DNA from 3 places in the Yersinia vastinensis genome. Region 3 is predicted to be linked to each of the others. Evidence: riboswitches for the same ligand, from Rfam matches in the RefSeq annotation. Region 3 holds a riboswitch; each other region holds the start of a gene.

Region 1 (8,226 bases), 2.1 Mb from region 3:
TTCCCACTGCTGTCACCATTCTTAGGCCCAGGAGCTGTTATTGCACAAGTTATCGGCGTATTGGTTGGGGTACAAATTGGTTTGGGGAATATTCCACCACAATTAGCCCTGCCAGCGTTATTTGCGATTAATGCTCAAGCGGCATGTGACTTTATCCCAGTCGGTCTGTCTCTGGCAGAAGCGAAGCAAGATACCGTCCGCGTAGGGGTTCCATCAGTACTGGTTGGCCGGTTCCTGACGGGTGCACCGACAGTATTGATTGCCTGGGCCGCATCAGCCTTTATTTATCAGTAAGACGTAGAACACCATAACAAAAATTTCTGTAATACATTCAACGGTTAAGGATGTACGTATGAATACTATTTATCAGACAACCATTATCAATATCGGCGACAGCGCCCGCGAGGCGCTGTTGGATGACATGCTCATCACCTTCCGTGAAGGAGCGCCTAAAGATATTGAAGAGTTCTGTTTTATCCACCAGCACAGCACCACCGATGGGGAGTTACAGGCGGGCAACATCATGGAACTGGCACAAAAGCGCTATGTCATCACTGCGGTAGGTGAAGTTGCTACCCAGAATCTACGCGAGCTAGGCCACGTGACAATCCGTTTTAACGGCGATGAGCAACCTGAATTCCCCGGCTCTATACATGTTATCGGCCCGACACCCAGTGATATTCCTGTCGGCAGCTCATTGAAATTTATTCGCTAATTTATTTATTCATTTATACCCAATGTCATTGAAGAAGTCGTAACACTCGAAATGGCGCCGAATCACTGACTCGCACCGGTGATTCGGCACTAACACCGCGGCAACATCAAGCACAGAGGGTATTGGAGGTGTATATGTCACAAGCACAAGTAGCAGTTGTTATCGGCGGTGGACAAACTCTGGGCGCATTCTTGTGCCATGGTCTGGCCGAGTCAGGTTATAAAGTGGCCGTTGCTGATTTAAATTCAGATAACGCACGGTTGGTCGCCGATCAGATTAATGCCGAGTATGGTGCTGGCAGCGCGCAAGGTTTTCAGGTTGATGCAACCAACGAAAACAGTGTGAAAATGCTGGCTGAAGCTGTCGATCAGAGTTTCCACCAGACAAATTTACTGGTTTACAGTGCCGGTATTGCCAAAGCCGCTCCCATTACTGACTTCCCTCTGGATGATTTCGACCGTTCATTGCAAGTGAATCTGGTGGGCTATTTCTTATGTGCCCGTGAGTTCTCCCGTTTGATGATTCGTGATGGTATTCCCGGCCGCATCATCCAAATCAACTCCAAATCAGGTAAAGTGGGCAGCAAGCACAACTCAGGTTACAGTGCCGCAAAATTTGGTGGTGTTGGTCTGACGCAGTCATTGGCACTGGATTTGGCAGATTACGGTATCACCGTGCATTCACTGATGTTAGGCAATCTGTTAAAATCGCCGATGTTCCAGTCACTTTTGCCGCAGTATGCAGCGAAATTGGGCATCAAACCGGAAGAAGTTGAAAAATACTATACCGATAAAGTGCCACTAAAACGTGGCTGCGATTACCAAGATGTATTAAACACTCTGCTGTTCTATGCCAGTGATAAAGCGGCCTACTGCACCGGCCAATCAATCAATATCACCGGCGGGCAGGTTATGTTTTAAAGCCCGTATAACGTTATTGACTCAAAGTTCTTGGTGTTACAGCGCAGCAGCGAACACCGCTGTAGCACCCAGAGCGCAGAGTAAAGAGGCAAAATATGACACCAACATCTGCACTAATTACCGTTGTTATTATTGCCTGGGTACTGCAAATCTTGCTCGGCTGGTGGCAAATCAATCGGTTTAACCGCGCTTTTGACCGATTATGTCAGCACAGTAAATCAGTCGGTGTGGGCCGTTCTGGTGGTCGATTTAAACCCAGAGTGGTGATGGCACTGGCTTTTGATGAAAATATGCGCGTCAGCGACAGCATGATCATGCGCGGAATCAGTGTTTTTGCCCGCCCGCGCACATTACCGCACCTTCATGGACTCCATCAGCAGGATTTAATCCCGGATGTGATCTTCCCTACGGATACCGCATGTCAAACTGCACTATCATTAGCGATTAAACCGAAATCATGATATTTTCACAATGAAAGTTATTCTTTTTCATGTGAAAGTTATGCCTGAAAAAGAGGCAATGGAAATACTTGAGCAGGAATCGTTATGAAACCAAAGCAGCGACAAGTCGCTATCCTGGAATACCTCCAGCAGCACGGTAAAACGGCCGTAGATCAACTCGCCGCCAACTTTTCAACGACGGGCACCACTATCCGTAAAGATTTAACTAGCCTTGAAAATGAAGGGGCGGTTATTCGAACCTACGGAGGAGTGGTATTAAATCGCGACGATGTTGAACAACCTATTGATCGTAAAACACATATTAATACCGAAAAGAAAAAACAGATTGCCAAAGCCGCCAGCAAATTGATTAAAGACGGTGATAGTTTGGTTTTTGATGCGGGCAGTACAGTACTGCAAATGGTGCCGCACCTGACAAAATTCAACAACATTACGGTGATGACCAATAGTCTGCACATCGTCAATGAGTTGGTTGAACTGGATAACGACCAAACCATCTTGATGCCAGGCGGCACTTACCGTAAAGGCTCCGCATCTTTTCACGGTAGTCTGGCAGAGTCCGCTTTTGATAAGTTTAGTTTTGATAAGCTATTTATTGGTGCAGATGGTGTTGATCTTAATGCCGGTGTCACCACGTTCAACGAAGTTTATCATGTCAGCACCGCAATGTGTCACGCCGCCAGCCACATTATCCTGTTGGTTGACTCTTCCAAATTTGGCCGTAAAAGCCCCAATGTCGTTTGTCCACTCAGTGCCGTCGATACCCTAATTACTGATAAAGGCATTAGCGACGAATATTTTCAGGCACTATTGAAAATGGGCATTAACATCATTCTGGTTGATAAAGATGACTAATCCACTGATTACCTATGCCCGTGAAACACTGGAGATTGAGCTGACTGAAGCTCAACGTTTGTTATCGCGGTTAGATGATAATTTTGTCCGCGCCTGTGAATTATTGCTGGCTTGTACCGGTAAGGCCGTCGTTTCCGGTATTGGCAAATCCGGTCATATCGGTAAAAAAATCGCCGCTTCACTGGCCAGTACCGGCACCCCCGCCTTCTTTGTTCATCCCGCGGAAGCATTACACGGGGATCTGGGCATGATTGGCCCACAGGACGTGCTAATTTTTATCTCCTATTCAGGTCGAGCCAAAGAGTTAGACTTGATCCTACCTTTGTTAGCCGATAGCCATATTCCGGTCATTGCGATTACTGGGGGGAAAGAGTCGCCATTAGCGCAGGGCGCCGCCTGTGTGCTGGATATCAGTGTTGAGCACGAAGCCTGCCCAATGGGGTTAGCACCAACATCCAGCGCAGTGAACACTCTGATGATGGGTGATGCATTGGCAATGGCATTAATGCGCCATCGCGGTTTCAATGCAGAAGACTTTGCCCGTTCGCACCCCGGTGGCAGTTTGGGCGCGCGGCTGCTTAATCGCGTTCATCATTTAATGAGAACCGGTGATCGCCTGCCAGTAGTCAATGAATCCGACACTGTCATGGAAGCCATGCTGGAGTTGAGCCGTACCGGGTTGGGTCTGGTGGCCGTTTGTGATCCACAACAGCGAGTGGTCGGTGTCTTTACCGATGGTGACTTACGCCGCTGGCTGGTTAAGGGCGGAACACTGCAGCAACCTCTCGCGGGCGCAATGACTCGCCCAGGCTACCGATTACCAGAACAATGGCGTGCCGGCGAAGCGCTGGAAGCGCTGCATCAGCACCATATCAGTGCTGCACCGGTAGTCAATCTGGATGGGAAGTTGGTTGGCGCGATTAATCTGCATGATCTGCATCAGGCCGGAGTGGGCTGACTCTGACACGCCCAGATCACTGGAGCATGGTAATTGAGGAAAATTATCATGCTCCGCGCGATAAATTAGTGCCAGTTTGGATCTTGTTGTAACTGATTTTTCAGCATGGCTTGCACGCGCTCATCAGGGCGGCCCAACCATTGGTATGTCGCAAACTGGCTTGGGTTATCGAGTGCTTGTGGCTTATCATCTACCGAAACCCGCATCCCCCACGCCTGCCAAACTTGTTTCTTATCCTGACTGAATGCAACCCACATAAATTGATTGCTGCAATCATGAGGTTTGCAGATTCGCCCCACTTTGTACACCTTCCCTTCCCATGTAATGACCTCATACGGTGCGGATGTCCCAACCCCTTTGCGCGCCCACGCTGGCAAGTTTTTCTGGCTCTTCACCATTTTTTGCCAACTGTTTTTATAAACCGGCTGTTGCAAAAGATCGGCGGTGGTCGGAAGCGGCTTGGCAGATGCAGTTTGCGCTGACGCCACAGAGGTCGCTGGCTGCGCAATAGCCCAGGAGCTTGCGCTGAGTATTGCTGCTGCAACAAGACAATGGAGGGCTTTGTGACCTTTCATTATCGAAAATCCTTATTATTTGATTGATCTACTCGCCGGGCCTTGAACTAGCCTCTGTGCAATGAATTTGCAGGCGTGATGTTAGTTTGCATGTCTAGGACCACTAACTGTAGAAAAAGTTGATCCATAGCACGATTTTTCATCCTAATTCTCGGTATACCACAATCTGTATGACAGGTTGATGTAAGCTATAAACCAGATAATGATGAGTCGATCACCCTCTCGTCCATAAACTTTCGAAGAAGGCCATAGCATGTTGACCCTTGAGTTACCCGAAGCTCCCGAGAAACTGTATTACTCTGCCGGGGATGCCCATCCACTGGATAAGCTTGAGAGCGATAAAATCATCCAAATGGTGATAGATCTGGATGTCGCCAACTCAGACAGTGAACACTATGTCACTGGTTGGATGGGGCTAAACAGCGTGGTTGTGGTACGGAATTATCAGAACAAACGTGGCACCGCAAATGGCTTTGTGGTGAATAAAGGGGACAGCTATCGGCTCAGTATCCAGTCGATTGAATTTCGTATTCCTAAAATGGTGCTGTGGATGAGTTTTCGCCGTAAGCCGCGCACGATGGAGTTAATCACTTATGAAACACTGGGTGACCAACCCAGTGGGATGCAGCAGTACCGCAATATTCTTGATGAAGAATTACGCCAACAGTTGGATGATGACTGGCGCGAATTGAATGATTATCTGGGTGCTGCTTGCTGGCAGTTAGAACATGATACTCCGCTGTGGCAGCAAGCACATCAAGACATCACCGCAGATGCAATCAGCCAACTGGCGGCGGCCCCTATTTTCAAGACCAAACATTTGCAAGCTGATGGCGATTATACGGGTTTCTGGGCTGGGGAATATTTCTTTGCCATTAGGCAGCCAACAACAGAAAATCCATTACCTGCAGTACAAATTTCCTGGCGAGAAAATGAAAAAGAGATTGGCAGCTATCAGTTTGACCTCATAAAGGACGAAGCTGGCGAGCCAAAACTGTCACTGCGTATTCGCCCGCGTAAAGGGGCCGATAGCTACCTTCTGAATCGTTTTGATGCACATCATCTACAGCGCGCCATGGCGATGTTTGCAATGACACAGCGTTATTTGCTGGCACAGATAGCGGATATCAATTAAATACAGCATTTAATGTGTTTAATAATAAAGTTTGTAATAAGGCCGAGATACTCGGGCCTAGCACAGCGTGGGGCACTCCGGTGGCTTACGCCACTACGACTCCAATCACTGTGCTCTCCCTAAAAATTGACTTTATCAATCAGCAGCCTGACTTAATTATGTTCAACACAATATCAAATCATTGGCACATGAACGCCGCTAACACCGCGGCAATGTCAAGGATGAAGGATATATCCAAAATCATTGGCATTGCGGCAAGGCAGCAAGTGAATAAGTCCCGATGAGCTTACTTGAGTAAGTGATTCGGGCGCATGAACGCCGCTAACACCGCGGCAATGTCAAGGATGAAGGATATTACCACCATTGATGAAAATGGTGCACCGGCCCAATCCCCTCACCCACTTCAAGGCTATCGGCCTGCTCCAAAGCCCCTTGTAAATATTGCTTGGCGGCATTCGTCGTATCTGCCCAATTGGTGTACCGGGGGCGCAATGCTGCCAGTGCTGCAGATAACGTACACCCCGTCCCGTGGGTATGTCGGGTGTCAACCCGACGAGTGACAAAGCGCTGTTCGCTGTCTGGGGTAAACAGCCAGTCTGGGCTGTCTTTACCATTTAAGTGGCCCCCTTTCATCAATACACCTTGGCAGCCTAATGCCAGCAGCGCCCGCCCTTGTTCACACATTTCTTGCTCATCTCTCGCTGGTTGAGAATCAAGTAATGCTGCTGCTTCCGGCAAATTAGGTGTAATCAAGGCAACCTGAGGCAACAGTAATCGGCGTACCGCATCGACAGCCTCTGGTGCCAGTAGTGGGTCACCACTTTTGGCGACCATCACAGTGTCTAATACCACAAATGGGATGGGATAACGGCGCAGTTGAGTGGCAACAATATCGACAATATCTGCATTTGCCAGCATACCTATTTTGGCGCTATCAATGCGTACATCGCTTAAAACGGAATCTAATTGAGCCGCCACAAAAGCAGGTTCGATAGAATAGACCGACTGCACGCCACGGGTATTTTGCGCCACCAATGCGGTGATAACGCTGGTGCCATAGGCCTGTAATGCAGAAAATGTTTTCAGGTCAGCTTGAATTCCAGCACCACCACTTGGGTCTGTCCCTGCAATCGTGAGTGCATTAATGCGTTTCATAAATACGCCCTCACACTCGGGTGTCGAGCGAAGGATGAGGTACGAAAGGGGATAACTGAAGAAAAAACGGCAGGTTGAACGAACATATTCCTCCTAACCGGCGGTCAAGAAGGCGGTACACTGCGATACCGAGACTTCCCTACGCTGGCATAATCCAGATCAGGTAATACGGGTAATATCTCAGCCTTATCACTGTTTGTGACAGGCACCCCGAGTCAGAATTGTTATTATCACTAGCAGGTGATAGAAGATCAATCATGTATTGGCTAGCGTAATGATAAATCCGATAAATACGCCCTATCTTGGAGGTATTACCACAGGATGAGTATCAACATTCGTGAGTATGACAAGAGTGACCGCCCGTTTCTGCGCAGCTTGTATTTAGCATCACGCCGCGCGGCATTCACTTGGCTGGACGAAGAGCGTTTTCATCTAGAAGATTTTGACCGCTCCACGATGGGCGAAACTGTTCTGGTGGCTATCGAGGGTGATAAACACGTCGGTTTTGCTTCCATCTTCATGGAAGAAAGCTTTCTGCATAATTTGTTTGTTGATCCCAGAATACAGCATCGCGGGGTGGGCAAAGCGTTATTACAAGCAGCGCAAAACCTATTTAACAGCCATGGTTCATTAAAATGTTTGGCAAAAAACCAGCATGCGTTAGCATTTTATCAAAAACAAGGTTGGATCGCCATTGCGACCGGTAAAAGCAATGACGGCGATTACATTTTAATGCATTGGCATAATGAAAAGATTAAATAACTTTATATCTGTATAGGATGAAAACCAGATAAAAACCTGAATAGTAAATTTGAATTTATTCAATACAATAGATTTTCAATTCAGTTAATTTTAAAAGGACTATTTATGGGCCCTATGTCAAATGCACCGAACCTTACAACAACGCATACCTATCAATAAAATAGTGTATCATCAGAAAAAAACAACCACAGTGAAATATTAGAAAGCAGAAAACATGCAATAGAACATATTATAAATTCAATCAGTCACGCCGCGACTCCCCAATTCGAACCAGAAGACACCGTTGGGAAGTTAGGTGATAGAAAAGTAATCCAGCTTAACTCGGTTAAATTAGAAAGTGGCGAGGAACAATATTACGTCAAGGCAAACATGGGAAGCCCACAAATTTCCGACCTTATGAATAAAAATGTAACATCATTTAAATTCAGTCAGTTAGATACAGATAATAGTCAAGTAAATAAGGTGGTATTTATTTTTGACCCTGATATTTCCTTTGACACCATCCCATCAATTAAGAGACTTTTCACCTATGACACTCGAGTTGAAAATGAAATAAATTATATATCCTGTGGCGGAGGGGTGCGTTTTAATTTAAATGAAGAAAAACTTAGCTCTGACAGAATAAATAAAAAAGCACATACACTAAACGACATAATATTAAACGAAGAAAACAAGTCAAACCTGATTATG
Region 2 (8,226 bases), 440 kb from region 3:
CCTCGCTTATTCAGCCATGCCTGCGAATTATCATCAAGGCTCAGACGTAATGTCTTTCCAGCACAGGTCGTCACGATCCCTTCCTGCCAACGCCCCTGAATTAACTTAACGTTTCCGGCACGCAGCGCACTACTTAACTCCAGGATCCGTTTGGCTTCCAATTGGTAAACTGCAATATTATCGGCAGAAAGCTGCTCACGCCGTGTCGCTAATTGGCGCTGCATAAAACTGACCTGACCTTGTTCATCAAAACGTAATTCGACACTTTGTGGGTTTTGCCCCAAATCATTACGTCGGATTTCCCGTAATAAGCCATTTTGATATTCGTAAAAGGTCACGCGGGTATTATCCCCAGAATAGGGGCTGTAGACGCTCATCAGCATTTGTGGTTGCTGCTGCGCATTATCCTGACGCCATAAACGAACGACACCGTTATCGGCGATATATCCGCTGGCGCTAAATTGGGGGGTGCCCGACTGACTGCTACAGGCGCTGAGACCAAAAACTAAACCGAGGGTCATCAGCACCCGCTGCATAAACAAAAGGGGCTTTGCCACCCCTATGTTTATTATTTTCACTGACACACTATGACTTAACAGCGTCTTTCAGTGCTTTACCAGAAACAAACGCTGGCACATTAGCTGCAGCAATTTTGATTTCTTTACCGGTTTGTGGGTTGCGGCCAGTGCGCTCACTACGATGGTTTACTTTGAAAGTACCGAAACCAACCAATTGTACTGCATCACCCTCTTTCAGAGATTCAGTAATTGCACCCAAAGTGGACTCCAAAGCTGCTTTAGCTTGTACTTTAGAAAGGTCCGCTTTCTCCGCGATTACGTCAATCAGTTGAGTCTTATTCATAAGTTATCCTTACAGTGTGTTTATCGTTTGCAAAGCATCGAGTGCGACGGATATGCCGATTGACAGCACTCTCCTGCATACACGCACCGATAGCCACTTTTTTTCGCCCCCCAAATGTAGAACAGACAGGGGGCAGATGTGAAGCCTTAAGACGTGACAAATCAGGCGTTAAATCACGTTTTCTTGCCTTATTGCGCTAAATTTATGCCAATGTTGCTAACAGCCGCTTCCCGCAGGTCAGATCGTAACCCTTTGATCAGATCTAGGTCGCGCTCTTCACAGTCAGCTAACAGGCGGAAAATCTCCCATTGGATATCCCATTCTTCTTCAATCGCGGGCAAGATTTTCAGTTCTTCATCGGTCATTTCTTTGCCAGCTAACGTCATCTCCAACATCGCCACAGTGCGGATTGACGTCTCGCTGATAGCGATAGCATGCTCTAGGGTTTCGCCACTCAAACGCGAATGAATAGCTTCACCTAATGCAATACATGCATCGATAGCAGGGTAAACACCGTAGATAGCATAGTCATCAGCAGAAGGAATTGCCTCTTCCAATTTCTCTAACTGGCTATCAAAATTGACCTTAGCATCCTTTACCACCAATGTTTCCCAGATAAGATCCAGAATACGCCGGTAAACCGCCGGATCACCGAACTCGGTCTCCAGACAAAATTGCTGATAGTTGGGATACATCCGCTCGCACAAGCAAGCCATGAAAGTCAGATGTTGCCAACTTTCTAGCTTTTCGAGACGTAGATGAATCGGATTACGTATCATGATGAGTTCTCATTATTCATTATCTGCGCGGCAGTGTACCCGAAATTAAATCATATCCCTACGCTTGCCAAGAAAATCAGGATTTTTCCATAACCCAGCGCTGAAATAGCGGACGGTTTGATGCGATAGCATCCGCCCAACGTGTCGGTTCTGGCAAGCGGTAACCAGCCATGCAGTGCTGAACCCATACCAGTGAACTTGCCACACTCACCCGATGACCGGGCGAAATAAACAGTGGATTGCAACGTGTTTTGCTGCGCCAGACCCAACCAAGCTGCTCGTCACCATCCACCAGCGGCTGAACGGCACCATTATCACTGTTCAATGGCAAAAATTGCCCGCATAGGCGGCTTTTAGCAACACCAATCGTTGGAACATCTGCGAGCAAACCAAAATGGCTGGCAACCCCCAAACGACGAGGATGCGCAATACCCTGACCATCAACAAAAACTAAATCGGGTTGTTGTTGCAACTGCTCCCAAGCGGCTAATAATGCAGGATATTCACGAAAAGAAAGTAAACCGGGGATATACGGCAGTGAAGTTGGCACTCGAGCAACCTGATATTCCACTAGCTCAAGCGAGGGATAACGCAAAATGGCAATAGCAGCACGGGTTATTTCCCCCTGCTGCTCAAAACCCACATCGGCCCCGGCAATAAAGCGCACTGACTCGCAAGCAATATCATCTTGAAGATACACTTCAGATGCCCGCTGCCGCTGTTCTTCCCGTAGCGCTTGAGTGTCGATCATCCGTCTTGTTATCCGCTAACTTATTGATGATACGGCTTGGATAAGCGATGTACCGCATCAACGAATACTCCAGCATGCTCTGGCGGAACATCCTGATGAATACCGTGGCCTAGGTTAAAGACATGCCCTTCGCCTTGACCAAAACTCGCTAAAACAGTGCTAACTTCCTGCTCGATACGCACAGGTGGCGCATAAAGAATGGAAGGGTCCATGTTGCCCTGTAGAGCCACTTTATCCCCGACTCGACGCCGCGCATCAGCAATGTCCGTGGTCCAATCCAACCCCAAGGCATCGCATCCGGTGGCAGCCATAGCTTCAAGCCACTGCCCACCGCCTTTAGTGAACAGGGTCACCGGCACTCGCCGCCCGTCGTATTCACGGACCAAACCATCAACAATTTTGTGCATGTAGTGCAAAGAGAATTCGAGGTAATCGCGGCCGGTCAAGACACCGCCCCAAGTATCAAAAATCATCACGGATTGCGCCCCCGCTTTGATTTGGGCATTGAGGTACAAAATGACGCTATCCGCCAGTTTATCCAGCAACAGATGCAACGTGTGCGGTTCGGCATACATCATTTTCTTTAGTTTAGTGAAGGCCTTACTGCTCCCCCCCTCAACCATGTAGGTCGCCAATGTCCATGGGCTACCAGAGAAACCGATCAGTGGAACCTCACCTTTCAGTTCACGGCGAATTGTCCTCACGGCATTCATGACGTAACCCAATTCTTGTTCAGGATCAGGGACGGGGAGCTTTTCAACATCAGCGCGGCAGGTAATAGGGGAATGGAAACGAGGACCTTCACCCGTTTCAAAATAAAGTCCCAAGCCCATCGCATCAGGAATTGTCAGAATGTCGGAAAACAGAATCGCCGCATCCAGCGGGTAACGACGCAATGGCTGCATTGTCACTTCACAGGCCAATTCAGCATTTTTGCACAGTGACATAAAATCCCCGGCAACAGCGCGAGTGGCTTTATATTCTGGCAAATAGCGGCCTGCCTGACGCATCATCCATACCGGAGTCACGTCTACCGGTTGGCGTAATAAAGCACGCAGATAGCGATCGTTTTTCAACTCATTCATGTGGGGCTCCCTTAGTTATCTGGCGCTACTGTTTTATCTGGCGCTATTGTAGCATGCCAGCTTTAGCTGTCCTGTTCGCTACGACACAATGCGACGGTATCTTCAATTAGCCGACGGGCTACTGTGCCCGGAGGTGGCAGCAATGGCAATTGGTCATAACGATACCAACCGGCATTCAGCAACTCTTTAGGATCATGACGTAGCTCGCCGTGATCATAATCGGCCATAAACGCCATCATCAATGAATGCGGAAACGGCCAAGGCTGCGATGTGACATAGCGAAGATTTTTAATATGAATATTACTTTCTTCCAAGACTTCACGGGAAGCGGCCTGCTCCAACGTTTCACCCACTTCAACAAACCCCGCCAGTACGGTGTTAATACCACCACGATGACGAACATGCTGCGCCAATAAAATCTCATCGCCACGACGAATAGCAACAATAACGCAGGGCGCTATTTGTGGGTAATAACGTTCACGGCAATGATTACACAGACAGGCCCACTCGGTGCGGCTGGCGTGCATTTGATGCCCACAATAACCACAATAGCGATGAGAGCGATAAAACTCGGCTAATTGCACACCACGCCCAGCCAATTGAAACAAACCGCGATCCACATCCAGCAATTGCCGTACTGACCCCATGTCTGCAGACATCATCTGGCGGATAAGCCAAACCGCCTGCCCTTGCCATTCCCCAATTTGTCTGGCAGTCGCGCCTTGTAATGACCAATTGGCCGCATTGCCCTGCGGCAACTCTCCTTTTGGTAACCATAATTTGTTGTCATGACTGACAATCCACCAGCCACTTTCTTTACCTGTAAGTTGTAGTTCCATATCGTTGTTGCACAACCTCGACTTCACTGGCAATCTAGGATCCGGCTTGTTACATTTTTGTAACCCACTATTACTTTTTCTTACTCATGGAGTCGCTTATGCTCAACCGATTAGAAAGCCTGACTCAACGCGTTGGCGGCAGTAATGAATTAATTGATCAATGGCTTCATGCACGTAAAGAACTTTTAGTTTCGTATTGCGCAGTGATCGGTATTAAGCCGCAAAAAGAAAAGCATACCCCGCTTAATGAAAAAGCGCTGGAGAACTTTTGCCATAATCTGGTGGATTATCTCTCCTCCGGACATTTTCATATCTACGATAGAATAATCAAACAGGTAGAAGGGGCGTCCAGCCCGAAAATGGCGCTAACGACCAAAGTGTATCCCGCGTTAAAAAATAACACTCAAACTATCATGGCATTCCATGATCGTTATACAAACATTGAGATAGACCAAGATAGCTGCACTGAATTCCAACAAGCTTTATCTGATATCGGCGAGGCACTGGATGCCCGTTTCAGGTTGGAAGATCAATTAATTCAATGGGCAGCAGAATCATGGCAAGCCGCTCAACCGGTAAATAGAGAAGGGTTAGCAAATTAACTCAGTTCTATAAGCTGATTTTTATTCAATCTCAAATACCCAAAGACTTGGAATTGCAAGCAGCGGCCTCGTAGAAGCGAGGCCCATGGATGGGGCGAGTAATAAACGTCGCGAGTCCCCCTGCAATTTCAAGTAAGAAGGGTATATACTGAGGACTCTTGTCGGAGTGCCTAGCACCTGCTTTCTTAGGGAAGCAAACGCAGGCTGAGACCGTTAATTCGGGATCCGCGGAACCTGATCGGGTTAATACCCGCGAAGGGAACAAGAGTAATTTATCGCTACAGGCCCGTCTTCACCTTAAAGGTGGCTGCCGGTCACTGGCCAACATCGTTACTCCCGCCAAGCTCCAGACAAGCAATTTTCCCTATAAACCACACTGGTAGGAATTTGCTATGTCTAATAATACAACTCAAAGTGCATCACACCCACGCCATGCTATTCCCCGCAAGCAAGTGCGCGAAGAAGCTCAACAGTTTATCGATACCCTACAAGGGGTAACTTTCCCCAATTCTCAACGTATTTACCTGCAAGGCTCACGGGCCGATATCCAAGTTCCGATGCGGGAGATCCAACTCAGTCCAACGTTGATTGGCGGCAGTAAAGACTCCCCACGCTACGAAGATAACGAAGCGATTCCGGTTTATGACACCTCCGGCCCTTATGGCGACCCGAACGCAAAATTGGATGTCCACACCGGTTTACCCAAATTGCGTGATAGCTGGATAGCGGATCGTCAGGATACTGAAGCACTGGCCTCCGTCAGCTCTGGTTTTACCCAGCAACGTTTGGCAGATGAAGGTTTGGACCATTTGCGCTTTGAACATCTCCCGCGCCCTAAAAAAGCTATTGATGGCAAATGTGTTACACAACTGCATTACGCCAGAGCCGGTAAAGTGACGCCGGAGATGGAATTTATTGCCCTACGAGAAAATATGGGCCGTGAGCGGATTCGTGGCGAAGTGTTACGCCACCAGCACCCGGGACAAGCCTTTGGTGCCAATTTACCGGAAAACATCACGCCGGAGTTTGTTCGTCAGGAGGTCGCCGCTGGGCGTGCGATTATCCCCGCCAATATCAACCACCCCGAATCTGAACCCATGATTATTGGCCGTAACTTTTTGGTAAAAGTGAACGCCAATATCGGCAACTCTGCCGTGACCTCCTCTATTGAAGAAGAAGTGGAGAAATTGGTATGGTCCACTCGCTGGGGCGCGGATACTGTGATGGATTTATCCACCGGCCGCTATATTCATGAAACTCGTGAATGGATCTTGCGTAATAGTCCGGTCCCCATTGGCACCGTACCCATCTATCAAGCACTGGAAAAAGTCAACGGCGTAGCAGAAAACCTAACTTGGGAAATGTTCCGCGATACCTTGTTAGAGCAAGCAGAGCAAGGGGTTGACTACTTCACTATTCATGCCGGCGTATTATTGCGTTATGTGCCGATGACTGCCAAGCGACTGACCGGGATTGTTTCCCGTGGTGGGTCAATTATGGCGAAATGGTGTCTCTCCCATCATCAGGAAAATTTCCTCTATCAGCATTTCCGTGAGATTTGCCAGATTTGTGCCGCCTATGACGTTTCATTATCACTGGGTGATGGCCTGCGCCCTGGTTCTATTCAAGATGCCAATGATGAAGCCCAATTTGCTGAGTTACACACCTTGGGAGAATTAACCAAGATTGCTTGGGAATATGATGTGCAGGTAATGATCGAAGGCCCCGGACATGTACCGATGCAGATGATTCACCGCAACATGACCGAAGAACTGGAACACTGCCACGAAGCGCCATTTTATACACTAGGGCCACTCACCACGGATATCGCCCCGGGTTATGATCATTTCACATCAGGTATTGGTGCGGCGATGATCGGCTGGTTTGGTTGCGCCATGTTGTGTTATGTCACGCCAAAAGAACATCTTGGCCTGCCCAATAAAGATGATGTAAAGCAAGGCCTTATTACTTATAAAATTGCCGCCCATGCTGCAGATTTAGCGAAAGGCCACCCCGGCGCACAGATCCGCGATAATGCCATGTCAAAAGCTCGCTTCGAATTCCGCTGGGAAGATCAGTTCAATCTGGCACTGGACCCTGAAACTGCTCGTGCTTACCACGATGAAACTCTGCCGCAAGAGTCAGGCAAAGTTGCCCATTTCTGCTCCATGTGTGGGCCGAAATTCTGCTCGATGAAAATTTCTCAGGAAGTGCGTGACTATGCCGCAGCCCAAGAGGCAGAGACTCAAACAATCCAGCTCCAGCCCTCACGGCAAAATCAACAATCAGGTATGGAACAGATGTCAGCCGAGTTCCGCTCCCGTGGCAGTGAGCTATACCATAGCCCAGCCAATCTAAAAGCAGAGGCCAATAATGAACCCATCTAATCATGCTTCCTTTTCCGCGGAGAAAGGTTTCCCTGCAACCCAACAGTATCTCGGCCTATATCCGGTCGTTGACTCACTGTTGTGGATAGAACGGCTGCTGGCAGTCGGCGTAACCACCATCCAATTACGTATTAAAGATTTAGCTGACGCACAAGTCGAGCAAGACATTGCAGCCGCGATTGAATTAGGTGAACGCTATAAAGCACGCCTATTTATCAATGATTACTGGCGGCTGGCGATTAAACATGGCGCTTATGGCGTGCATCTGGGGCAGGAAGATCTGGAAACCACTGATTTAGCCGCCATTCAGCAGGCCGGATTACGGCTGGGCGTCTCTACTCACGATGCACATGAACTGGCAATCGCCAAAGCTGTACGCCCCTCCTATATCGCTATGGGTCATATCTTCCCGACACAGACTAAACAGATGCCGTCAGCACCACAGGGGCTATCAGTGCTCAAGCAGATGGTCGACAACACTCCTGATTACCCCACCGTCGCTATCGGCGGTATCAGTATTGCGCGCGTTCCTGCCGTGTTGGCAACCGGTGTCGGCGGTGTAGCGGTAGTCAGCGCCATTACTCAGGCCGATGACTGGCAGCAGGCGACCGCACAATTGCTGCACCTGATTGAAGGCAAGAGGCTAAATGATGATAAACACGCATGAACTGAATGACAGCGAATTCTTGCGCTATAGCCGCCAATTATTGCTCGAAGACATTGGCCCTGAAGGCCAATTGCAGCTAAAAAGTGCCAGTGTGTTGATCATAGGGCTGGGTGGGCTGGGTTCCCCCGCGGCATTGTATCTGGCGGCAGCCGGTGTGGGCCGCTTGCTATTGGCTGACGATGACCAGCTCGAATTGACTAATTTACAACGTCAAATTCTGTACCGCACCACCGATATCAGCCAGACCCCGGACAG
Region 3 (8,226 bases):
AATGTGCATCACCGGAGGTCATATTGCCTTCCGCTTTGATGATACCGGTAGCCAGTAAGGCTTTTTGTTCGTCAGTGAACATGCCATAGCAGCGATCTTGCACAGTTTGGCCGCGCCACCACGGGCACAGCTTGTGCAGCACTGCTTTATCTTCTTCGCTGACCGAGAAACCTGCACCGGGGCGGTCGGCTAATTCGTCAATCTCATTTTCTATCCAACTGACGGTATATTCTGGGAAAATCGGCGCGGCACGTAATTGGCTAGCCTGATTACCGATAATCAGCTCATCATTCTTAATCCAGACCGTGCGTTGCTGTAAATGGTGTGCCAGCGCCAGTGCGCGTCTAACGGGCAGTGGCTTATCCTGATGCTGTTGATAAACCTCGGTATAATGCTGCGCCCGTTCAGTACAGACCGGCGGTTTTACAATATGAATCAGCGCGTTTTTATGCTGTTTTGTCCGTTCGCTTAAGGTTACCAAATCGAGAGTGGTCATTGCGTCATCCTCTTAAAATTGCGGTCAGGCCCTTATCACGGGCATAACTTTCCGCGAAGGCCAGCAGGTCAGGAGAGTCTAAAGGCGTGCTTGCTGCCAGATAGGCTTCACCTAGCAGTGAGTATTTGTTGATGCCCAGTGTGTGATAAGGCAAAAAATGAATCTCTTTCACGCCAATTTCATCCGCGGCAAAATCAACAATCCCTTGCACTGAGCGGTTGTCCGCATTGAAATCGGGGATAAGCGGCACCCGTACAGTGATATGGGTGCCTGCGGCAGCTAGTTTGCGAAAGTTATCCATCACTCGCCTGGCTGAACCGCCAGTCCACTGCTGGAAACGGGTTTCATCGGTATGCTTTAAATCTGCCAGCATTAAATCCAGCCACGGCAGAGAGGGGGCAATATAACGCCACGGTGTATGCAGACAAGACTCAACCGCAGTATGAATACCAAGCTGATGACAGCGCTGTAATAATTCAGCGGCCACTTCTGGTTGCATAAAAGGCTCACCACCTGACAATGTTACGCCGCCCCCACTGCGCCGATAAAACGGCAGGTCGCGCAGTAATGTCTCCATCGTGGCATCAATATCAATCGGACTACCGCACTGCGTCAGAGCGCCACTCGGGCAACACTTCGCCAGCGCCTGAACATCCTCTTCTATCAATAACTGGCGATGAATCACAATGTGATCGTCAATACGTTGAATCGCTTGCGGGCAGGCTTGATGACATAAATCACAACCGGATAAGCAAAGACGAGGGTCAAAGAGCACTTCTGGTTTGCGTGAGCGGCTTTCTGGATTTTGACACCAGCGACAGCTTAGTGAGCAACCTTTGAGGAAAACCACGCTACGAATTCCCGGGCCGTCATGAGTGGAATAACGTTGTAAGTTAAAAATCATCTTATTCCTCCCTTTCGCTGTGACTGCGCTGGCATCGTCGTGGCGATTCACTTTCATTGGTCACCAGTATCTGCGTAATATAGGGAAAGAAAAATTGATGAAATTTGCTGCGGAGTTCCTCTTTTATGTCAGCCTCACGTTTGCAACAGCAGTTTATTCGACTCTGGCAACGTTTTAACGGTCAGCCGACAGAAACCACCTTACAAGAGCTGGCAGAAGTGCTCTGCTGCTCGCGCCGCCATGTGCGTTCTTTACTGGGCAGTATGCAACAAGAGGGTTGGTTGAGTTGGCAAGCAGAAGCGGGCCGAGGTAAGCGCTCACAACTAACCTTCCTCTATTCTGGATTAGCACTGCAACAGCAGCGAGCTGAAGAGCTACTGGAACAAGACCATATTGATCAGTTAGTGCAGTTGGTCGGGGATAAAAAAGCAGTGCGCCAAATGCTGTTATCCCAACTAGGGCGTAGCTTCCGGCAAGGTAAACATATCCTGCGCGTGCTCTATTATCGCCCGTTACAAAACTTGCTACCCGGCACCGCACTGCGCCGTTCAGAAACTCATATGGTGCGGCAGATATTTAATGGTTTGACCCGAATAAATGAGGAAAATGGGGAACTGGAGCCGGACTTATCTCACCACTGGCAGGCGATTAGCCCCTTGCATTGGCGCTTTTATTTGCGCCCCGCCATTCATTTTCATCATGGCCGTGAGCTGGATATGAATGATGTGATTAACAGCCTGACCCGATTAATCCCCCAGCCTCTTTTTTCGCATATTACGGCGGTACGCTCACCAACACCCTATGTGATTGATGTGCATCTTAGTACCCCAGATAGCTGGCTACCGTGGTTATTGGGCAGTGCTCACGCCATGATCTTGCCGCAAGAGTGGGAAAATCAATCAGATTTTCGTCGGCATCCCATTGGGACTGGCCCTTACTCCGTGATCCGCAATCACCATAGCCAATTGAAAATTCAGGCATTTGATAACTACTTTGGTTTCAGAGCATTGATTGATGAAGTCAATATCTGGGTATTGCCAGAGCTGTCTGATGAGCTGATTTATACCGGTGTTCAGTTGCAGGCTGATGATACCAGTAAAAATGAGTTGGAAAGTCGGCTGGAAGAAGGCTGTTATTTTTTGCTATTTGACCAGCGTTCACCCCAGACTTGTCATCCAGAAGTCCGCCGTTGGTTATGCGAACTGATAACCCCTGTCGCCCTACTCAGTTTTGCAGATCCCTTTTATCAACGTTACTGGTCACCCGCCTATGGCATGTTACCGCGCTGGCATCACAACCGGCTCACGGCACTGGAGCCGAAACCCGCCGAGCTAACCGAACTGACACTGACCTTTTATAGCGACCATTCAGAATTTGATGCTATCAGCCAGACGCTCGTCCAACTGCTAGCGGCTCATGGTGTTACCTTAAACATACAGGTGCTAGATTACACTCAGTGGTATCAAGGCGATGCACAGAGTGATATCTGGCTTGGCAGCGCAAATTTCTATCTGCCGCTGGAGTTTTCCCTGTTTGCAACTTTGTATGAACTGCCGCTGTTGCAATATTGCCTAGGCGATGAACTGGATCAAGATGTTGAATCTTGGCGCAATAATACGTTACCCATGGCCGATTGGAGCCAACGACTGGTTAGCCAAAATCAATTCCATCCGCTGTTCCATCACTGGCTAGAATTATATGGACAGCACAGTATGCGAGGGGTGCGCATGAATACCCTCGGCTGGTTTGATTTCAAATCAGCCTGGTTCACGCCACCAGAGGGATAAAGCCACTTTCACCCGCCCAGATTAATCTCTACAATAGCGCCGTCTCAACGGGGTGCAAGAATATCGCTAGCCAGGTTTAACCTAGTGTCGCAAGTGTTAAAAACACAGCGAGTCGGGTTCATACGGTGGCGGACAGCACACAGAAACCGGAGCGTACACATGACCTTGTAAATCATGGCTACGTGAGGATTTCGAGTACTGCCCAATACTGTATCAACCACGGTGCAGCATGTTTTTGCTGAGAGCAAACCCGTCGAACCTGATCCGGTTAACACCGGCGGAGGGATTTGAGAAAGATAACGCCTGTACCTCATGGATACTGATGTTAACTACCGCCTCAGATACCTTTGCCACCTTTAATTGTTAAGGAGTGCAAAGTGTTTAAACGCATTATTCCCTGTTTGTTCTTGCTGTCTGCGGCCGCGGTGGCTGCCGATAAACCGACATTGACGGTTTACACCTATGACTCCTTTGCTGCTGACTGGGGGCCGGGGCCTGCCATTAAAAAAGCCTTTGAAGCGCAGTGTGATTGCCAGCTTAAATTTGTGGCGCTGGAAGATGGCGTTTCACTGCTGAACCGTCTGCGGATGGAAGGAAAAAACAGTCAGGCCGATGTCATTTTAGGTTTGGATAACAATCTGGTGCAGGCGGCAGAGCAAACCGGGCTATTCGCCCCAAGTCAAGTGGATACCCGCCACTTAACCTTGCCACAAGCATGGCAGAATAAAACTTTCGTTCCCTTCGATTATGGCTATTTCGCCTTTGTGTATAACAAAGACAAATTGAAAAACCCGCCGAAAAGCTTGCAAGAATTAGTCGATAGCAAAGCGCCGTGGAAAGTGATTTATCAAGACCCGCGCACCAGTACTCCGGGCCTTGGCTTAATGTTGTGGATGCAAAAAGTATATGGCGATAAGGCCCCACAAGCATGGCAACAATTGGCGAAGAAAACCGTCACCGTCACTAAAGGTTGGAGTGAAGCTTATGGCTTGTTCCTGAAAGGTGAAGGGGATTTAGTCCTGAGCTACACCACGTCTCCGGCTTATCATCTGATTGAAGAGAAGAAAAGCAACTATGCCGCGGCAGATTTTAGTGAAGGTCACTATTTGCAAGTTGAAGTCGCAGGTCAAGTGGCCTCCAGCAAACAACCGGAACTGGCACAGCGTTTTATGCAATTTATTGTCACCCCCGCTTTCCAAGAAAATATTCCGACCGGCAACTGGATGTACCCGGTAATCAAAATGACTCTACCGGCCGGATTTGAAACCCTAACTGTGCCGCAAAAAGCATTGCAATTTGATGCTAAAGAGGTGGCAGACAACCGCAGCAAATGGATTCAGGCATGGCAATCCGCCGTCAGTCGCTGATCTCCGCTTGGTTGTGGCCGGGGCTGCTGGCGGCAGGGCTGATAGTCGGTGTCGCGCTACTGGCATTCACGGCTATCTGGCGTCATGCCCCTGCGGCGGATTGGCACAGCATCTGGCAAGACAGTTATCTGTGGCATGTCATTCGTTTTACTTTCTGGCAGGCGTTTCTCTCCGCACTGCTGTCGGTGACCCCTGCAATTTTTCTGGCTCGCGCCTTGAACCGCCGCCGCTTCCCCGGCCGCCAGTTGATGCTACGTTTATGCGCAATGACCCTGGTGCTTCCGGTGTTAGTTGCCCTCTTTGGCATCCTGACGGTTTATGGTCGCCAAGGTTGGCTTGCGGGGTTATTGGGCTGGTTGGGCGTGGATTACCGTTTCTCACCTTATGGCTTACAGGGGATTTTACTGGCGCATATCTTCTTTAATATGCCGCTGGCAACTCGCCTGCTATTGCAGTCATTGGAGAGCATTGCAGTGGAACAACGTCAATTAGCCGCACAACTGGGTATGAACGGCTGGCAGCATTTCCAGCTAGTCGAGTGGCCCTATCTGCGCCGCCAAATTTTACCCACTGGTGCATTGATTTTTATGCTCTGCTTTGCCAGTTTCGCTACTGTGCTATCGCTAGGAGGCGGGCCGCAAGCAACCACTATCGAGTTAGCCATTTATCAAGCCCTGAGTTATGACTACGACCTAAGCCGTGCGGCCTTGCTAGCACTGATTCAATTGGGCTGTTGTCTTGGGTTGGTGGTGTTAAGCCAACGACTCAGTTCGGTGTTGGCCGTGGGCAATACCCATGGGCAAATTTGGCGTAATCCGCAAGACTGTACTTGGTCACGCATCACTGACACGCTGTTAATTGGCGCCGCGTTACTCTTGATGGTGCCACCACTGCTGGCAGTCATCATTGATGGTAGTAATAAAACGATATTGACTGTGTTGCAGCAACCTGCACTATGGCAAGCGTTCTCTACCTCACTGATCATCGCCATAGGTGCCGGATTATTGTGTGTTACCTTGACCATGATGTTGTTGTGGAGCAGCCGGGAGCTAAAGCTGCACCAACGTGCCGCTTACGGGCAAGCATTAGAAGTCAGCGGCATGGTCATTCTTGCGATGCCCGGTATTGTGCTGGCGACGGGCTTTTTCTTATTGCTCAATGACACGTTTGGTTTGCCGCAATCCCCCTATGCACTGGTGATTCTGACTAATGCGCTGATGGCGGTACCCTATGCATTGAAAGTGCTGGATAACCCCATGCGTGACCTTGCTGAACGCTATACGCCACTGTGCCTATCACTGGATATTCATGGCTGGCACCGTTTGCGCTACATTGAGTTGAGTGCGCTGAAACGCCCACTAGCTCAGGCTTTGGCCTTTGCCAGTGTCCTCTCCATCGGCGATTTTGGTGTGGTAGCCCTGTTTGGTAATGAGCACTTTCGCACCTTGCCATTTTATCTTTATCAGCAGATAGGCTCTTATCGCAGCAATGATGGGGCCGTCACCGCCCTGCTACTACTGTTACTCTGCTTCTTGCTGTTTACTCTCATTGAACGACTGCCGAGCCGCCATGCTAAAGCTTGAGAAAATCACCTATGTGTACGACCACTTACCGATGCGCTTTGATTTGTGCGTTCAACCCGGTGAACGGGTGGCTATCCTTGGCCCCAGTGGGGCGGGTAAAAGTACCTTATTGAGCCTGATTGCGGGTTTTTTGGCACCGGCCAGTGGTCGAATGCTGCTGAATAATCAAGACCATACTCAAACCGCGCCCGCGCAAAGACCGGTATCTATGCTGTTTCAGGAAAATAACCTGTTTTCGCATTTAACCGTCGAACAAAATATTGGGTTGGGTTTGCATCCGGGGCTGAAACTCAATCATGAGCAAAAGTTGCTGTTACGCCAAATTGCTCAACAAGTGGGGTTGGAAGAGTGCCTCAGTAGACTACCGGCACAGCTTTCCGGTGGTCAGCGTCAGCGGGCGGCTCTCGCTCGTTGTTTGGTTCGTAGTCAACCTATTTTGTTGCTGGATGAGCCGTTTTCTGCACTGGATCCAGCGCTACGTAATGAGATGCTGCAATTGGTTGAACACGTTTGTGGCAACCGCCAACTCACACTGCTGATGGTGTCACACAATTTGGACGATGCAGCGCGCATCGCCGAACGTACATTATTGGTCGTCGATGGCCGAATTTACTACGACGGCCCGACACAGGCATTAGTGAGCGGCAACGCCCCAGAAGCCAGCGTGCTGGGGATTGCCAAACATCAGTAGCTGTTGAATATATTGCAATAATTCAATACCCAAAGTTATAGACTGTCGTAGGCAGGCAGCAAGCAATTCCCCCCTGATGAGCCTTTTCAAATAAGATCAACTGCAAGTCAGTGATTCGGGCAAGTGAGCGCAGCTAACCCCCTACGGCATCAAAGACGAAGGATATTTATCCAGCCAGAACCTTCCACAAAAGATGCCGATACACCGGCATAATTGGCTGCATATGTAGCCACACAAAACTGGCAATAGCCGCAATAATGGCTAATACAGTCACCCAGCGCAAACGGGCCAGAGGCAGCCATTGACTCAGGCGGTCTGGACTACGTTTACCAAAGCGCCACCAGCGCCATGACAACCATAATGCCAGCCAGATCAACACCACAACTACGAATAATAGCCATTTGAACATATAGCTATTGGCACTTGGTGGAATATCGATCGCCACCCCAGCCAATATGCCGGGGAAAAGATAAATAGGCGGCCATGTCAGGCAACCAATAATATTTGGCAATGCGAATTTCACCGGAGGGAGATTTAGCATCCCCGCCACCATAGGAACAATAGGCCGCGCTGGGCCAATAAAGCGCCCCAGCAATACCGTCGCCATGCTGTGATTGTGTAACGCATGCTCGGTTTTATTCAGCATGGATTTATGTTTTTTCAGAAAAGACCAGCGATGCAGCGGCTCTTTGAAGCGACGGCCAATAAAATAAGAGATCCAATCGCCCATCAGGCAGCCAACAGTGGCAGCAACCCAAGCCGAATAAAATCCGACTTCACCACTACCAATCAATGCTCCTACACTGGTCATCATCACCGTACCGGGCAATAACATGCCCACCAGTGCTAAAGATTCAAGAAATGTAACTAACATGACGACAAATAGCGTGAAAGCCAGAGATTGTGTCAGTAAATGTAATAAATAGGCTTCCATAAATTTGTCCGTTTGTTAACAACGTAAGGGATTGTCCAGCCCACCGGTAAAGGAGTCAATCATCAATTCATTCCCTTCATCCATCGAGTAGAGGGATGTTAGCTGTGGCTCCAACGACTTTAGCGACGCACGAGTTAAAGGAAAAAAGCATTAAAATAGACAATCACTGTATAAATAACCATAATAAAGATCTAAAACCTTCAGGCGTTATTGTTGCAGTCAGTTTGAATGCGGACTGCGTGCAGAGACCGTAGCGTACATAAGTACGTGAGGATTTCGAGCACAACCCAAGCCCAAAATGACAAATAAATAGCCTGTACATAGTCTAATCGTTTTTCTTATTAAGGTAGTTTTGTGGGTCAAACCCGACAGGGCTTCCTGCTAACTCGCCACTGGCGCGACACGCAGGCCGGCACCGAAGTTGAATTCTGGTTAGCGACCGATGAGGGGCCACAGCGGGTTAA

What was found. A riboswitch is a leader RNA that binds a small molecule or an ion and turns the genes downstream of it on or off. The one in region 3 is predicted to bind thiamine pyrophosphate.
Region 1: linked by a shared signal. The riboswitch ahead of thiD (bifunctional hydroxymethylpyrimidine kinase/phosphomethylpyrimidine kinase) and the one ahead of thiB (thiamine ABC transporter substrate binding subunit) in region 3 are both predicted to bind thiamine pyrophosphate.
Region 2: linked by a shared signal. The riboswitch ahead of thiC (phosphomethylpyrimidine synthase ThiC) and the one ahead of thiB (thiamine ABC transporter substrate binding subunit) in region 3 are both predicted to bind thiamine pyrophosphate.

Annotation. Positions count from the first base shown of each region.
Region 1 is NZ_CP173260.1:1,235,354-1,243,579, reverse strand. It holds gene ACIOG0_RS05690 (PTS glucitol/sorbitol transporter subunit IIB) at 1-294, shown strand, start outside; gene srlB (PTS glucitol/sorbitol transporter subunit IIA) at 353-715, shown strand; gene srlD (sorbitol-6-phosphate dehydrogenase) at 850-1,635, shown strand; gene gutM (transcriptional regulator GutM) at 1,731-2,096, shown strand; gene ACIOG0_RS05670 (DNA-binding transcriptional repressor) at 2,181-2,951, shown strand; gene gutQ (arabinose-5-phosphate isomerase GutQ) at 2,944-3,909, shown strand; gene ACIOG0_RS05660 (inhibitor of vertebrate lysozyme family protein) at 3,975-4,484, opposite strand; gene ACIOG0_RS05655 (hypothetical protein) at 4,738-5,619, shown strand; gene thiD (bifunctional hydroxymethylpyrimidine kinase/phosphomethylpyrimidine kinase) at 5,974-6,774, opposite strand; TPP riboswitch at 6,894-6,997, opposite strand; gene ACIOG0_RS05645 (GNAT family N-acetyltransferase) at 7,096-7,536, shown strand; gene ACIOG0_RS05640 (hypothetical protein) at 7,906-8,226, shown strand, end outside.
Region 2 is NZ_CP173260.1:4,369,060-4,377,285, forward strand. It holds gene ACIOG0_RS20215 (DUF1481 domain-containing protein) at 1-536, opposite strand, end outside; gene hupA (nucleoid-associated protein HU-alpha) at 586-861, opposite strand; gene ACIOG0_RS20225 (YjaG family protein) at 1,050-1,640, opposite strand; gene nfi (deoxyribonuclease V) at 1,717-2,391, opposite strand; gene hemE (uroporphyrinogen decarboxylase) at 2,412-3,476, opposite strand; gene nudC (NAD(+) diphosphatase) at 3,539-4,315, opposite strand; gene ACIOG0_RS20245 (Rsd/AlgQ family anti-sigma factor) at 4,414-4,917, shown strand; TPP riboswitch at 5,070-5,195, shown strand; gene thiC (phosphomethylpyrimidine synthase ThiC) at 5,310-7,304, shown strand; gene thiE (thiamine phosphate synthase) at 7,291-7,971, shown strand; gene ACIOG0_RS20260 (HesA/MoeB/ThiF family protein) at 7,955-8,226, shown strand, end outside.
Region 3 is NZ_CP173260.1:3,930,171-3,938,396, forward strand. It holds gene ACIOG0_RS18215 (formate C-acetyltransferase/glycerol dehydratase family glycyl radical enzyme) at 1-496, opposite strand, end outside; gene ACIOG0_RS18220 (glycyl-radical enzyme activating protein) at 501-1,400, opposite strand; gene sgrR (HTH-type transcriptional regulator SgrR) at 1,526-3,187, shown strand; TPP riboswitch at 3,396-3,490, shown strand; gene thiB (thiamine ABC transporter substrate binding subunit) at 3,565-4,554, shown strand; gene thiP (thiamine/thiamine pyrophosphate ABC transporter permease ThiP) at 4,530-6,137, shown strand; gene thiQ (thiamine ABC transporter ATP-binding protein ThiQ) at 6,124-6,828, shown strand; gene ACIOG0_RS18245 (DedA family protein) at 6,995-7,762, opposite strand; gene ACIOG0_RS18250 (DNA polymerase II) at 8,117-8,226, shown strand, end outside.